Linked DNA regions of Ramlibacter pinisoli. The protein of the gene in region 2 interacts with the protein of the main gene of each other region in a pairwise test. Links are inferred from orthologs where the notes say so. Each region holds a gene or a part of one and is shown on either strand. Other genes may lie near its edges.

What was found.
Region 1: the proteins of dnaQ (region 2) and dnaE interact in binary tests that used the Escherichia coli proteins (3 or more experiments, as listed by UniProt). The link is inferred for Ramlibacter pinisoli from one-to-one orthologs.

The regions. Positions count from the first base shown.
Region 1 is NZ_WSEL01000003.1:442,319-446,658, forward strand. The notes cover bases 210-4,242. They hold dnaE (DNA polymerase III subunit alpha), read right to left. Parts: upstream 3,896-4,242; coding sequence 410-3,895; downstream 210-409. Other genes in these bases: GON04_RS03295 (alpha/beta hydrolase), read right to left, coding at 210-375; GON04_RS03305 (sulfurtransferase), read left to right, coding at 3,946-4,242. In the rest of the region: more of GON04_RS03295, read right to left, coding at 1-209; more of GON04_RS03305, read left to right, coding at 4,243-4,340. UniProt on the Escherichia coli protein: DNA polymerase III is a complex, multichain enzyme responsible for most of the replicative synthesis in bacteria. This DNA polymerase also exhibits 3' to 5' exonuclease activity. The alpha chain is the DNA polymerase catalytic subunit.
Region 2 is NZ_WSEL01000003.1:170,746-174,040, reverse strand. The notes cover bases 1-2,988. They hold dnaQ (DNA polymerase III subunit epsilon), read left to right. Parts: upstream 1-1,124; coding sequence 1,125-1,853; downstream 1,854-2,988. Other genes in these bases: GON04_RS01980 (NAD(P)/FAD-dependent oxidoreductase), read left to right, coding at 2,124-2,988; fdx (ISC system 2Fe-2S type ferredoxin), read left to right, coding at 676-1,014; hscA (Fe-S protein assembly chaperone HscA), read left to right, coding at 1-673. In the rest of the region: more of GON04_RS01980, read left to right, coding at 2,989-3,242; GON04_RS01975 (quinone-dependent dihydroorotate dehydrogenase), read right to left, coding at 3,239-3,295. UniProt on the Escherichia coli protein: DNA polymerase III is a complex, multichain enzyme responsible for most of the replicative synthesis in bacteria. The epsilon subunit contain the editing function and is a proofreading 3'-5' exonuclease.

The DNA.
Region 1 (4,340 bases), 270 kb from region 2 along the record:
CAGCGCCTGCACATCGCCGCCGCGCGCGGCATGGCTCATGGCCGCCGGCACGCCCATGCTGTGCCCCATGGCCACGATGCGCGTGGCGCCCTTCTTGCGCAACTCGGCCGCCAGGCCGGCCATCTCCTGCATCGCCAGGTCCCAGTCGCCATCGATGTAGCGCCGCTTCGACCACGGCATGTCCGTCGCCACGACCAGCAGGCCTGCATCTTCCAGCCTGGACTTCAGCAGCCGCGAGCCGGTCTCCTGCGCGGAACCTGTCTTGCCGTGCAGCAGCAGCACGCCCGTGCCTACAGCCGCCTGGGCCTTGGCCCCGCAGGCCAGCAACACGCCCACGGCGCCCAGCGCCTGCCGGCGATCCAGTCGATCGATCATGCCTGTCCCCTCCTCGCGCCGCGCGGGCGCCACCTCAGTCGTAGACGATCTGCGCCGCCCCGTTGTCGGCCTGCGCCATCCAGCTGGCCAGCGCCGCGTCGGTCGGGAAGAAGCGGGCCTGCTCGCCCAGCTGCAGCTCCGCCGTCGCCGCGTCGCGCCGCAGCGCCAGCCGCACCGGCAGCCCGCGCACCACGTCGCCCTGCTCCGTCTGCTCGCGCCGGGCCGGGAACTCGCGCACCAGGCGTTGGATGTCGGGTGCCTTGCCGTTGACTGCCACGCGCAGGAACTTGCCGAACCGGCAGCGCGCCGTCGCCAGGTCCCAGGCCTGCTGGATCGAGAGCCGGAAGCCGCCGGTGAAGCGGTCCGGCTGCAGCTTGGCCTGCACGATGACCAGCTCGTCGTCCTTGAGCAGGTTGCGGTGGGCGTTGATCACGGCCTCGTCGGCGGTGGCCTCGATGGTGCCGCTCTTGTCGTCCAGCTTGAACAGCGCCAGCTTGCCGCGCTGGCCGTTGATGACGCGGAAGTCGGTGATGATGCCGGCCAGCAGCTGCTGGTCGCGGCTGTCGACCAGGTCGTCGACCTTGGTGCGCACGAAGCGCCGCACCTCCAGCGCCACCTCGTCGAAGAGGTGGCCCGACAGGTAGAAGCCCACCGCCGTCTTCTCGAACGTCAGCCGCTCCTTCACGCCCCAGGGCATGGCCTCCACCAGCGGCGGCTCCTGCGTGCTGGCGGCATGCGAATCGCCCATGTCGAACAGGCCGCCCTGGTGGGCGTTGGCCTCGGCGGCATTGGCGAAGTCGAACGCGCGGTCGATCGAGGCCACCAGCGCAGCCCGGTTCATCTGCAGCGCATCGAAGGCGCCGGCCTTGATCAGGGCTTCCACCGTGCGCTTGTTGATGCGGGTGCGGTCGACCCGCACGCAGAAGTCGTACAGGCTGGTGAAGGGGCCGGACGTGGACCCGGACGAGCCGGCCCCCTTGCCTTCGCGCGCCGCGACGATGGCCTCGATGGCCTGCTGGCCCGTGCCCTTGACGGCCCCCAGGCCGTAGCGGATGACCTTGTCGGTGACCGGCTCGAAGCGGTAGCCGCCGCGGTTGACGTCGGGCGGCTCGAACGACAGGCCGAAGTTCTTCACCGCGTCCTCGAACAGCACCTTCAGCTTGTCGGTGTTGTCCATTTCCACGGTCATGTTCGCGCAGAAGAACTCGGCCGTGTAGTGCACCTTCAGCCAGCCCGTGTGGTAGGCCAGCAGCGAGTAGGCGGCGGCGTGCGACTTGTTGAAGCCGTAGCCCGCGAACTTCTCCATCAGGTCGAAGATCTCGTCGGCCTTCTCCTGCGGGATGGCGTTCTTGGCCGCACCGGCGCGGAACGTCTCGCGGTGCAGGGCCATCTCCTCGGCCTTCTTCTTGCCCATCGCGCGGCGCAGCAGGTCGGCGCCGCCGAGCGAGTAGCCGCCCAGGATCTGCGCCGTCTGCATCACCTGCTCCTGGTAGACCATGATCCCGTAGGTCTCCGAGAGCATGTTGGCCACCAGCGGGTGCGGGTACTCCACGGTCTCGCGGCCGTGCTTGCGCGCCACGAAGCTGGGGATCAGGTCCATCGGGCCCGGCCGGTACAGCGCGTTCAGGGCGATCAGGTCCTCCAGCCGGGTGGGCCGCGCATCACGCAGCATGCCCTGCATCCCGCGCGATTCGAACTGGAACACCGCCTCGGTCTTGCCGTCGGCGAACAGCCGGTAGGTGGGCGCATCGTCCAGCGGGATGGCCTCGAAGGTGAAGTCCTTCTGGCTGGCGTGGCGCTGGCGGATGAACTCGCGGGCGATCTCCAGGATGGTGAGCGTGGCCAGGCCCAGGAAGTCGAACTTCACCAGGCCGGCGGCCTCGACGTCGTCCTTGTCGTACTGGCTCACCGCCGAATCACTGCCCGGCTGCTGGTACAGCGGCGTGAAGTCGGTGAGCTTGCCCGGGGCGATGAGCACGCCGCCGGCGTGCATGCCGACGTTGCGGGTCATGCCCTCGAGCTTCTGCGCGAAGGCCAGCAGGGTCTTGACCTCGTCTTCCTTGTCCAGGCGCTCGGCCAGGATCGGCTCCTGCTGGATGGCCTCGGCGATGGTGATGTGGGTGCCGGGCTTGTTGGGAATGAGCTTGCTGATGCCGTCGCAGAACGTGTAGCTCATGTCCAGCACGCGGCCGACGTCGCGGATGGCCGCGCGCGCGGCCATGGTGCCGAAGGTGGCGATCTGGCTGACCGCCTCGCGGCCGTACTTGTCCTTGACGTACTCGATGACGCGGTCGCGGTTGCCCTGGCAGAAGTCGATGTCGAAGTCGGGCATCGACACCCGCTCGGGGTTCAGGAAGCGCTCGAACAGCAGGTTGTACTGCAGCGGGTCGAGGTCGGTGATCTTGAGCGCGTACGCCACCAGCGAGCCGGCACCCGAGCCGCGGCCCGGCCCCACCGGGCAGCCGTTGTTCTTGGCCCAGTTGATGAAGTCGCCCACGATCAGGAAGTAGCCCGGGAACCCCATCTTGAGGATGGTGCCGATCTCGAACTCGAGGCGCTCGACGTAGCGCGCCATCTGCTTGTCGCGCGCAGCCGCGTCGGGGTACAGCTGTGCCATCCGCTCCTTCAGCCCCTCGTGCGAGGCGAAGCGGAAGTACTCGTCGATCGGCATGCCGTTGGGCGTCGGGAAGTTGGGCAGGCGCGGCTTGCCCAGCTCCAGCACCAGGTTGCAGCGCTTGGCGATCTCCAGCGTGTTGGCCACGGCCGACGGCACGTCGGCGAACAGCGCCTCCATGTCGGCGGACGGCTTGAACCACTGGTCGCGCGTGAACTTGCGTACCCGGCGCTGGTTGGCCAGGATCTCGCCCTCGGCGATGCACACCCGGGCCTCGTGCGACTCGTAGTCGTCCGGCGCGGTGAACTGCACCGGGTGGGTCGCGACCACCGGCAGCTTGAGGTTGGCCGCCAGCTGCACCGCCGCCGCCACGTGGCGCTCGTCGTCGGCCCGGCCGGCGCGCTGGATCTCCACGTAGAAGCGGTGCGGGAAGACCGACGCCAGCTCCAGCGCCACCTGGCTGGCGCGCGCCTCGTCGCCCTGCGCCAGCGCCTGCCCCACCGGACCGGCCTGGGCGCCCGACAGCAGGATCAGGCCTTCGGCCAGCTCGCGCAGCCACTCGAACCTGCAGGCGGCCTGCGCCCGCACCACGTTGCGGGTCCAGGCGCGTGCCAGCAGCTCGCACAGGTTCAGGTAGCCGACACGGTTCTGCACCAGCACGAGCACGCGCGACAGCGCCGTCTCGTCGGTGCCGACGCCCTGCAGCAGCAGCTCGGCGCCGACCAGCGGCTTCACGCCCGTGCCGCGCGCGGCCTTGTAGAACTTGATGGCCCCGAACAGGTTGTTCAGGTCGGTGATCGCCAGGGCCGGTTGGCCATCGGCGGCCGCGGCCTTCACGACGTCGTCGATGCGGTTGGTGCCGTCGACGACGGAAAATTCGGTGTGCAGGCGCAGGTGGACGAACATGGTTCCGATTGTAGGAAGGGCCATGGCGCCGCCCTTCGTAGAATTCCCGGATGGACGCCGTGTTGAATGTGTCGGGCTATCGATTCGCCCGGCTGGACGAGCCGCAACACCTGCGTGACCTGCTGCACGCCGAGGCGTCGGCATTGGGCCTGCGGGGCACCATCCTGCTGGCGCACGAGGGCATCAACCTGTTCCTGGCCGGCCACGCGCCGCAGGTCGACGCGCTGCTCGCGCTGGTGCGCCGGCAGCCCGGACTGCAGGCCCTGGAGGCCAAGCGCAGCTGGTCGCGCGCCCAGCCGTTCCGCCGCCTGCTGGTCAAGGTCAAGCGCGAGATCATCCGCATGAACCAGCCCGCCATCGCGCCGCAAGCCGGCCGCGCGCCCGCCGTCGACGCGGCCAAGGCCAGGCGCTGGCTCGACCAGGGCCACGACGACGAGGGCCGGCC
Region 2 (3,295 bases):
GTCGCTGGGCATCGAGACCATGGGCGGATTGGTCGAGCGCATCGTGCCGCGCAACGAGACCATTCCGACGGCCAAGGCGCAGGATTTCACGACCTACAAGGATGGCCAGACCGCCATGGCCCTGCATGTGGTGCAGGGCGAGCGCGACCTGGTGCAGGACTGCCGCAGCCTGGCCCGGTTCGAGCTGCGTGGCATCCCGCCGATGGCAGCGGGCGCGGCCCGCATCCGCGTCACCTTCACCGTCGACGCCGATGGCCTGCTGAGCGTCAACGCGCGCGAGCAGGGCAGTGGCGTGGAGGCGCGCATCGACGTCAAGCCGTCGTACGGGCTGTCCGACGATCAGATCGCGAGCATGCTGCAGGAGAGTTTTTCCACCGCGCAGCAGGACATCCAGGCCCGGGCGCTGGCCGAGGCCCGCCTGGAGGCCGACCGCATGCTGCTGGCCACGCACAGTGCGCTCGACGCCGACGGCCAGTTGCTGGATGCCGATGAGCGCCAGACCATCGACGGCCTGATGGCCGTCCTGCGCGAACGGGCGGCCGAGGCCCAGGACGCCGCCGCCATCGAGGCGGCCACGGAGGCGCTGGCCAAGGGCACCGAGGACTTCGCCGCCCGGCGCATGAACCAGAGCATCCGCCAGGCGCTGGCGGGCCGCAACGTGGAAACCCTCTGAGCATGACCGTCATCCGCATCCTGCCGCACCCCGAGTATTGTCCGCAAGGCGCACAGGTGGAGGCGCCGGCCGGTACCTCGATCTGCGAGGCGCTCCTGGACCACGGCATCAAGATAGAGCACGCCTGCGACATGAGCTGCGCGTGCACCACCTGCCACGTCATCGTGCGGGAAGGCTTCGCTTCCTTGAACGAGATGGAGGAGGGCGAGGAAGACCTTCTTGATCGCGCCTGGGGGCTGGAGCCCAACTCGCGGCTGTCCTGCCAGGCGATCCTGGCGCAGAAGGACCTGGTGGTCGAGATCCCCAAGTACTCGATCAACCACGCCAAGGAAATCCACTAGCGGCCAGGGCGGGCGACCAGGCGATCGCCCGCGTGACCAACGCCACTGTTCCGGCGGATCGGTCACCGTTCCGTCGCGCAATGGATGAGCGCGCCAGCATAATCGCGGCCATGCGCCAGATCGTCCTCGACACCGAAACCACGGGCCTGTCGGCCGAAGCCGGCGACCGCATCATCGAGATCGGCTGCGTCGAACTCATGGCGCGCAAGCTGACCGGCAACAACAAGCACTGGTACCTGAATCCGGAGCGGGACAGCCACGAGGATGCCCTGAAGGTCCACGGCATCAGCAATGAGTTCCTGCGCGACAAGCCGAAGTTCGGGGCCGTCGCCGACGAATTGCTGGAGTACCTGCAGGGCGCGGAGTTGATCATCCACAACGCCGCCTTCGACGTCAGCTTCCTGAACAAGGAGCTGGAGCTGCTGGGCCGGCCGCCGCTGCGCACGGTGGTGGACCGCGTGACCGATTCGCTGGCCATGGCCAAGGAGCTGTTCCCCGGCAAGCGCAACAGCCTCGACGCCCTGTGCGACCGCCTGGAGGTCGACAACTCGGGCCGCACGCTGCACGGCGCGTTGCTCGACGCGGAACTGCTGGCCGACGTCTACATCAACATGACGCGTGGCCAGGAGGCGCTGCTGATCGACGTCGCCCCGACGGAGGCGGCAGCCGGCATCCAGACCCGCGTCGACCTGCGCCAGTTCACGCTGCCCGTGCTGCTGGCCAGCGACCAGGAGTCGGCCGCGCACGAGGAGGTGCTGCTCCAGTTGGACAAGGCCAGCGGCGGCAAGACGTTGTGGCGCATCCAGACGCGGCAGGATGGGCCTGTTCCTGTGGCATAATCATGGGCTGTTCTGCAGCGAGCCCGCGGCTCGTTTGCAAAGGGTGATTAGCTCAGCGGTAGAGCACTGCCTTCACACGGCAGGGGTCGCAGGTTCAAACCCTGCATCACCCACCAGATTCCCAGCGAAACGGCACCCTCGGGTGCCGTTTTTTGCTTTCCGGGCCTTTGATTGCCAGGCTCCGCCCGATCGCGGCGGAGTGCTGCGTCTGTTCCACAATCCGCCCATGAGCCGTTCGTATCTCGCCGCCCCGTGGGCGGCTGTCCACTGATGGACCGCGTCGATGCCGTGGTGGTGGGGGCCGGTGTGGTTGGCCTGGCGGTGGCACGGGCACTGGCGCAGGCCGGCCGGGAGACCATCGTGGCCGAGGGCCAGTCCGGCATCGGCCAGGGCGTGAGTTCGCGCAACAGCGAGGTGATCCACGCCGGCCTGTACTACGCGCCGGGCTCGCTCAAGGCCAGGCTGTGCGTGCGCGGCAAGGAACTGCTGTATGCGCTGTGCGCCAGCCACGGCGTCGAGCACCGCCGCTGCGGCAAGCTGACCGTCGCCAACGACGAAGGCGAGGTCGCGGCCTTGCGCCGCCTGCAGGAGCGTGCGGCCGCCAACGGGGTGCCCGTCGAGTGGCTCGACGGCGACCAGGCCCGCGCACTCGAGCCGGCGCTGCGCTGCATCGCCGCACTGCACTCGCCCAGCACGGGCATCGTCGACAGCCATGGCTTCATGCTGGCGTTGCAGGGCGACCTGGAGCGCGCCGGCGGCATGGTGGCCTTCGAGTCGGCGGTTGACGGCGTGCGTCTGGCCCGGGGAGCCGGCGAACCGCACGTGGTGCGGCTGGCCGACGGCAGCGAGCTGGCTGCGGACATCGTCGTCAACGCCGCCTCGCTCCACGCCTGCGCACTGGCGCGGCGCTTCGATGGGCTGGACGAGCGGCACGTCCCGCGCGAATGGTTCGCCAAGGGCAACTACTACGCGCTGTCGGGCAAGGCGCCATTCAGCCGGCTGATCTATCCCGCACCGGCTGACGCCCACCTGGGCACGCACCTGACCATCGACCTGGGGGGGCAGGCCAAGTTCGGTCCCGACATCGAGTGGCTCGACGTGCAGCGGCCCGAGGACATCGACTACCAGGTCGATCCCGCGCGGGCCGACGGGTTCTATGCCGAGGTCCGGCGCTACTGGCCCGGCCTGCCCGATGGCAGCCTGCAACCGAGCTACAGCGGGGTGCGCCCCAAGATCCACGGGCCCCATGAGCCGGCGGCCGACTTCCGCATCGATGGCCCGGCCGTGCACGGCGTGCCGGGGCTGGTGAACCTGTTCGGCATCGAGTCGCCGGGGCTCACCAGCGCCATGGCCGTGGCCGAGGACGTGCTGGCCCGGCTCGCTGCCTAGCGACGGGCCTGGTCCTTCAGCGCCCGCGCGACTTGGCCGACCAGTGCCGGGCC